2 linked regions of the Acidisarcina polymorpha genome follow. The protein of the gene in region 1 interacts with the protein of each later gene in a pairwise test. Links are inferred from orthologs where the notes say so. Each region holds a gene or a part of one and is shown on either strand. Other genes may lie near its edges. The genes, in order: secA and ACPOL_RS01975.

Evidence for each region.
Region 2: the proteins of secA (region 1) and ACPOL_RS01975 interact in binary tests that used the Escherichia coli proteins (3 or more experiments, as listed by UniProt). The link is inferred for Acidisarcina polymorpha from one-to-one orthologs.

Annotation. Positions count from the first base shown.
Region 1 is NZ_CP030840.1:72,212-76,141, forward strand. What follows is about bases 320-3,930. They hold secA (preprotein translocase subunit SecA), read left to right. Parts: upstream 320-691; coding sequence 692-3,730; downstream 3,731-3,930. Other genes in these bases: ACPOL_RS00370 (hypothetical protein), read left to right, coding at 320-433; ACPOL_RS00380 (DUF4062 domain-containing protein), read right to left, coding at 3,786-3,930. Also shown: ACPOL_RS00365 (bifunctional riboflavin kinase/FAD synthetase), read left to right, coding at 1-24; more of ACPOL_RS00370, read left to right, coding at 59-319. UniProt on the Escherichia coli protein: Required for protein export, interacts with the SecYEG preprotein conducting channel.
Region 2 is NZ_CP030840.1:443,841-447,028, reverse strand. What follows is about bases 277-3,145. They hold ACPOL_RS01975 (acyl-CoA thioesterase), read left to right. Parts: upstream 277-1,401; coding sequence 1,402-1,890; downstream 1,891-3,145. Other genes in these bases: ACPOL_RS01965 (response regulator), read right to left, coding at 2,883-3,145; ACPOL_RS01970 (hypothetical protein), read left to right, coding at 2,496-2,678; rseP (RIP metalloprotease RseP), read left to right, coding at 277-1,324. Also shown: more of rseP, read left to right, coding at 1-276; more of ACPOL_RS01965, read right to left, coding at 3,146-3,188.

The sequences.
Region 1 (3,930 bases):
TTCCGAGCCCGAATTTCTTCTTGAAGTCCTCTATACTCGGTCAAAAGGGAAACACAACATGCACGACGTCATTGTTGTTGGAGTACCGCTGATCACGATCCTGGGTGGAATCTTCTTCAATAATCAGGCTTTAGTCCGTGTGGAGACGCGCCTGGACGGCCGATTGGACCGTCTCGAGAACAACTTCAAGGACGTTCGCGAAGAAATTAAGGTCGTAGGTAACGAAATTCAGGATGTACGCAGTGAACTTGGGGACGTGCGCAGTGAAATGAGGGATGTGCGTAACGAAATCAGGGACGTGCGCACCGAAATTAAGGATGTGCGCGGCGACCTCGCCAACCTCCGCAGTGAAATGCATCGCGAATTCGAGCAGTTCTATCGGACCCTCGGACAGCATGATGCCCGCCTCGATAACATCGAGAAGCAGAGTTAGAGCAGAAGTATTGTTGTTGGAATGTGAAGAACCGACCTCGGCGGCCCCTTTTCCTTCAGAAAAGGCCCCCCCAAAGCTGATTTGCAGTGCCTAACGCCATCTGTGCTTCTCATGAAATAATCGCATTTCCCGCCGCGTTCGCCACATCCCATCGCACTTCCCTCCCAGACTCGAATAAACTAAGAGAAGGTTGCGTCTCGCCGGCCTTCGCGCCGCAGGCAAACTCCCAGCCGAAACACGGCCCAAGGAAGTATCACAGTGATCGGAAATGTACTGACGAAAGTCTTCGGCACCAATAATGATCGGGTGGTCAAGCGACTGCTGCCTATGGTCGAGACCATCCGCGCTCTCGAGCCGGAGTTGCAAAGGCTCTCTGATGAAGAGCTTCGCGCCAAGACTCAGGAGTTCAAGAACCGCATCCGGGCGAAAGTTGAAGGGCTGACCGATGAGGAAGATATTGTCGCCGGGGAGAAGGCCGCGCTTGACGAGCTCCTGCCGGAGGCCTTCGCAGTAGTTCGCGAGGCTGGACGACGCATCCTCAACATGCGTCACTTCGACGTGCAATTGATCGGCGGCATGGTGCTTCACCAGGGCAAGATCGCCGAAATGCGGACCGGTGAAGGCAAGACCCTGGTCGCCACGCTCTCCTGCTATTTGAACGCTCTGGCCGGACACGGCGTTCACGTCGTGACGGTCAATGACTACCTGGCAAAGCGCGACGCCGAGTGGATGGGCAAGATCTACGAGTTCCTAGGCCTCACCGTCGGTGTCATCGTCCACGACCTGGACGACAGCCAGCGCCGCGCCGCTTATGCTTCCGACATCACCTACGGGACCAACAACGAGTTCGGCTTCGACTACCTTCGCGACAACATGAAGTTCGATATCTCTGACTGCGTACAGCGCGGCCATTACTACGCGATCGTCGACGAAGTCGACTCCATCCTTATTGACGAGGCCCGCACTCCGCTCATTATCAGCGGTCCCACCGATCAAACCACTGACAACTACGTGCGGGTGAACAAAATCATTCCCGAGCTGGAACTCGGCGAAGAGATCGAGCAGGGCGAAACCAAGATATTGACCGGCGACTACGTTGTCGATGAAAAACACCGCTCCATTACGGTCAGCGATGAGGGCTGGGAGAAAGTGGAGCGGCTGCTCGGCATCGGCAACATCGCCGACGTCGAGAACTGGAGCCTCAAGCATCATGTCGAGACAGCGATTAAGGCCCACTCGCTCTACCGGCGTGACGTCCAATACGTTGTCAAAGACGGCGAAGTCATCATCGTCGACGAATTCACCGGGCGTTTGATGGCCGGTCGCCGCTGGTCCGATGGCCTCCATCAGGCAGTCGAGGCGAAGGAGGGGGTCTCCATCCGTAAGGAAGACCAGACGCTCGCCACCATTACCTTTCAAAACTATTTCAGGCTGTATAAAAAGCTGGCTGGCATGACCGGCACCGCCGAAACGGAGGCCACCGAGTTCGACAAGATCTACAAGCTCGATATCGTCGTCATTCCGACCAACAAGCCGATGCGCCGTCTCGAAAACCCCGACGTCGTCTTCCGGACAGCCAAGGAAAAGTACTTCGCGGTCGCCGATGAGATCGAGAAATTACACGAAGCCAAGCAGCCGGTGCTCGTCGGGACGACTTCGATTGAAAAATCCGAGCTGCTCTCAAGCATCCTGCAGCGCAAAGGGGTGAAGCACGTCGTGCTCAATGCAAAGTTCCACGAGCGGGAAGCAGAAATCGTCGCCCAGGCGGGACAGCACGGGAAGGTCACCATCGCCACCAATATGGCCGGCCGAGGTACCGATATTCTGCTCGGCGGCAACGCTGAATTTGTCGCTAAACGCGACCTGGTCAAGAAAGGACTTGCCCGCGCCATCAGCGTTGCTGAAGGAGCAATCAACCCGACCGCGGCAAGCGGCATGTTCCGCTTCTACTACGAGGGCCAGGAGTTTGAAACCACCCAAGAGAATTGGGATAAAACTTACGCCATCCACGCCGCTGCTTCTGCCAAAGATCACGACGCTGTGATTGAAGCCGGCGGCTTGCACATCCTCGGCACCGAACGACACGAGAGCCGCCGGATAGATAACCAGCTTCGCGGCCGTGCCGGCCGGCAAGGCGATCCCGGCTCGTCTCGTTTCTATCTCTCGCTCGAAGACGACCTAATGCGCATCTTCGCCAAGGAGTGGGTCTCAACCCTGCTCCAACGGCTTGGGATGGAAGAAGGCGTACCCATCGAGTCGAAGATGATCTCCAGCCGCATTGAGGCCGCGCAAAAGGCAGTCGAGGCCCAGAACTTCGAGTCTCGCAAGCACCTTCTTGAGTATGACGACGTTATGAACAAGCAGCGCGAAGCGGTTTATGGTCTGCGCAACTCGCTGCTTAAAGGGCTCGATCAGAAGGAACTCATCGTCGAAGATTACGTTGCGAACCTGCTCAGCATTATGCTCGACGAGTTCGCTCCGGAGAAACTTCATCCCGATCAGTGGAACCTCAACGGCATCAAGGAGCGGCTCGCTACGCAGTTTGGCCTCAATCTCGAAGCCGAAGAGATCGACATCGCCCAGATGAATCGCCATGAACTCGGCGAGACGCTCTTCGAGAAACTGAAGGAACACTATGCCGCCAAGGAACAGATCATTGGTGAGCCGGCGATGCGCTATCACGAACGTATGATCATGCTGAGCGTCCTCGATGGTCTGTGGAAAGACCATCTGTTGTCGATGGACCACCTGAAGGAAGGCATCGGACTTCGCGGCTACGCCCAGCAGGATCCGCTCGTCGCCTACAAGCGCGAGTCGTTCGATATGTTCGAATCGATGATGAACCGCTTCCAGGAAGACACTGTACGCTTCCTCTTCCTGATGCAGATCATCGGACCCGACGGCCAGCCGGTGCAGATTGGCAACCGTCCCCGCCCGGTCATCAACGTACCCGCGCCGGCTGCGAGTTCTGCTTCCCGTCCGGCGCTCGAGCCGCAGGGCGGTGCAGTCGCTGTGGCCGAGAGACCGGTAGGCGCACAGCCAGTCCAGCCAGCCCGGTCGGCTGTTTCCTCTCCAGTGCCGATCCCCACTCGCCAGCCGTCGACCACCATTGACCAGATCGAGGCCGAGTTCCAACGCAAAAAGAAGCGCGAACTCGACCAGGCAAGAATGGCCGGAACCAACGGCAACGGCTCCGAAGTAGCCCAGCGCCGGACCGGGGAAAAGGTCGGGAGGAACGATCTCTGCCCTTGCGGATCGGGAAAGAAATACAAGAAGTGCCATGGGGCGGAAGCGTAGAAAGACGGACCTTAGAGCTAAGACAGGGATTTTAACTTCTCAACCTCTAGCCGATTCAGAAAACCGCGTCCTGCTCCGTTAGCGAGTAACGTTGCGGGTGGCCTATGGCGACTGTCGTGATTAGCCCCAGAATACACAATTCAGGGCAATTTCGTTGCTGCTCACCGGTCGATGCCGTCATTCCATTAAGGCCTAGCTGC
Region 2 (3,188 bases), 370 kb from region 1 along the record:
CGGTCATTTCATAACGGCGAAAGCTTTTGGTGTACGCGTCGAAGTCTTCTCGATCGGCTTTGGCAAGCGGCTATTCGGATTCCGGCGCGGCGACACCGACTACCGCATCAGCCTGGTTCCGCTAGGCGGCTATGTCAAGATGTCAGGCGAGACTGCCGGCGATGGAGTTCCGACTTCAACTTCCGGGGATGCTGCCGCCACCGCGCCTGATCCCGGCGATTTCTCGGCGCATCCACGTTGGCAGCGCATCCTGATCGGCTTGTCTGGTCCATTCTCGAATTTCGTACTGGCCTTTCTGCTGATGACTGGCTTGTACATGATGCACAACGAAGTGCCTACATTCTATTCGCAGGCCGTGGTTGTTGAGATGGTCGCTCCGAACTCACCGGCGTCTAAGGCCGGAATACTGCCCGGCGATCGCATCGTTCGCTTCGATGCCGAGCAGAATCCCACCTGGGAGCAGCTGGACATTCGCGCCGGACTGGACGCGAACACCACGGTTCCAGTGGCAGTCGAGCGCGATGGGAAGGTCATCCAGACCAGCATTACCGTCCAGAATACGGGAACGAGCGACGAGTTCGATTCGAAGACGCTCGGGTTGCTGCCGCAAGTGCAGGGGCATCCGCTGAAGGTGCAAGCGGTTGAGCCTTCCATGCCGGCAGCCAAGGCAGGGCTCAAAGCCGATGACGTGATTGCCTCGGTGGATGGGCATCGGTTTACGTATGTCGGGTCGATGCTTGCTTATCTTCAACAGACCGCCGGCAGGTCAGTCGACCTCTTGATCCAAAGGGGAAGTGAGACCTTGCATATCCCGGTGCAGCCGGCGCTTGCCGACGACGGTACCGGACACAACACCTACCGGCTGGGATTTTTGCCCGCGCCTCCGCCTTACACCGTCGAACAACTTTCGCTGCCCGAAGCAGCGCGGCGCTCCGCCAAGACCAATTTGCAGTATTCGGGGTTGATCGTAGAGGTGCTGCACAAGCTCTTTACCCGGCGCTCGGCAGTCCAGAACCTCAGCGGGCCGATCGGAATCGCGCGTCAGACGGGCGAGGCCATTTCCATGCCCGGCTGGCAGCCGATTATCGGCCTGATGGCCTTGATCAGCCTCAACCTTGGCATCTTCAATTTGCTGCCGATCCCGATCCTGGATGGCGGCATGATTGTTCTGCTCTTGATTGAGGGCATCCTGCGGCGCGATCTCAACCAGGAATTTAAAGAGCGCGTCTACCAGGTTGCCTTTGTCGTGCTGATTCTTTTTGCTGCATTTGTCATGTTCAACGATGTCACCAAGTTGCCTATCTTCTCGAAGCTGAAGCCTTAAGGTCTTTATGCCCGGCGCCCTGTGGCGCCCGGGCATGAATCTTCTTTCTGCACAAAATTCTCCGTCCCGAGTTCAACATGACCGATGGAACTGCGCCTTTCCGCACTACTGTCCGCGTCCGTTATGCGGAGACTGACCAGATGGGGGTCGTTTATTACGCCAATTACCTGGTCTGGTTTGAAATTGGCCGGGTCGAATTTCTTCGCCAGCTCGGCTTCGACTACAAGCAAATGGAGGTTGCGGACGACTGCATGCTCCCGGTGGTCGAGGCGATCTGTCGATACAAGGCCCCCGCTCAATATGACGACCTCATCGTCATCGAAACCAGAGTGACGGCGATGCGGACCTCGATGCTTAAATTTTCCTACGAAGTCTATCGCGCGGAGACGATTGACGGAACTCCAGTCGCGGGGAAACTGCTGGCCTCCGGCGAAACCTCGCACGTCATTGTCGGGTACGGCATGCAGAAGACGGTCTTGCCGGAGAAGTACGCGAGCGTGATTCGGGCGACGCTGGGTCCGTTAGTCGACGAAGAGAATCTTCCCACCATCCCAGGAGTGGATTGAAGATTCATCCGTGAGATGTTTCGACTGGTACTGAAGTGATCCTCCCTCACGACCGCAGGTGTCCATACTGATGCTAACGATCTGGGCTAAGTGGTCATCCTCGCCGAGGTAAATGGAACCCTAAGTCGGTAGTACTTCTAGCCCTTACCTGGGTAACTCTAATGGAAACGTAGGTAATTGCTAAGTTACTTTAAGGTTAATGGCTGGGCATCAGAATACCTCAGGATCAGCCTTAGATCCGATAGACTTTGCTGGAAGGTAACAGGGAGAAGGTTACATTTGGGTGCCGCTACCCTGCGGGTAGCGGCACTCTACGTCTTCCAATTGGGACTCCGGCGCCCCGTAGGATCCAATACTCAATGGACTAACTTTACGATCGAACCGCCTAGGTCTCAAGGCGCTGAAAGTATGTAGTTAGATGAGTAAGTCAACCCTACTGGGAATAGTTCGCGTAAAGATAAATACATTCTTCTCTATGCAGAGACTTTTGCATTGCCTATAAGAGACGCAAGAGAAACGGACTTGGCCTCTTATCAAGTTTAGGGGCCTATCTTTCTCCTTAGCGAGCGCGAGTTGCGTCCCGGGAACGAAATGAGGAGTTTCGAATGCAATACAGATCCATGCACCTCGTCGGTATGGAAACCCGAGCTCAGCTCGAAGCGATCGATAAGGTCGGCAATGGGGTGGTGGTTGCCTTTGATGACGGTCAGACTGCTTTTTTTTCTGCCGCTCTGCTCCATTCCATGTTGTCGCAGGCCAAGCCTATCAAGAAGTGCAGCGAGGACTAGCCGGGAGCCGCAGCCAGTTAGTTCTTGTGCTCTTGCGCGTGGTTCCTCAATCTTGACTTCTTGTCCTGAACCGCTTTAGCTCAGCCTGGGCATTTAGGCAACTTACGGCCATAGGCTGCCAGAACAAGCTCCTGTGAGCAGGAGTGAGGGGTGGATAAGAACGTCGACAGTCCTAAAGGCCCGAAGCCATCCGTGGCAGGTAAGCTACCACTGCTTTACCGAGCCTTCGAGACTCGCGGGAGAATAGAGCGGAGCCGAGGCGCTGCTCCTGCGAGAGGCTTTCGGAGACTCCGAGTTTGCCATCGCATGAACCATCTGCAACAGCGGTCCGAGACCCGTTCCTTTCCGGTAAAACGCGTCAGCAGCGACACCGTCCGGAAGGGCGTCATCGAAATAGGAGCCGCCGCTCATGGCGATGACCTGAATGGATGGAAACCGGCGTCGAATCACCGAAAGGAGTTCAGGTCCCGGGATGTCGGGCATGTTCAAGTCGGAGATCAAAATTCCTGG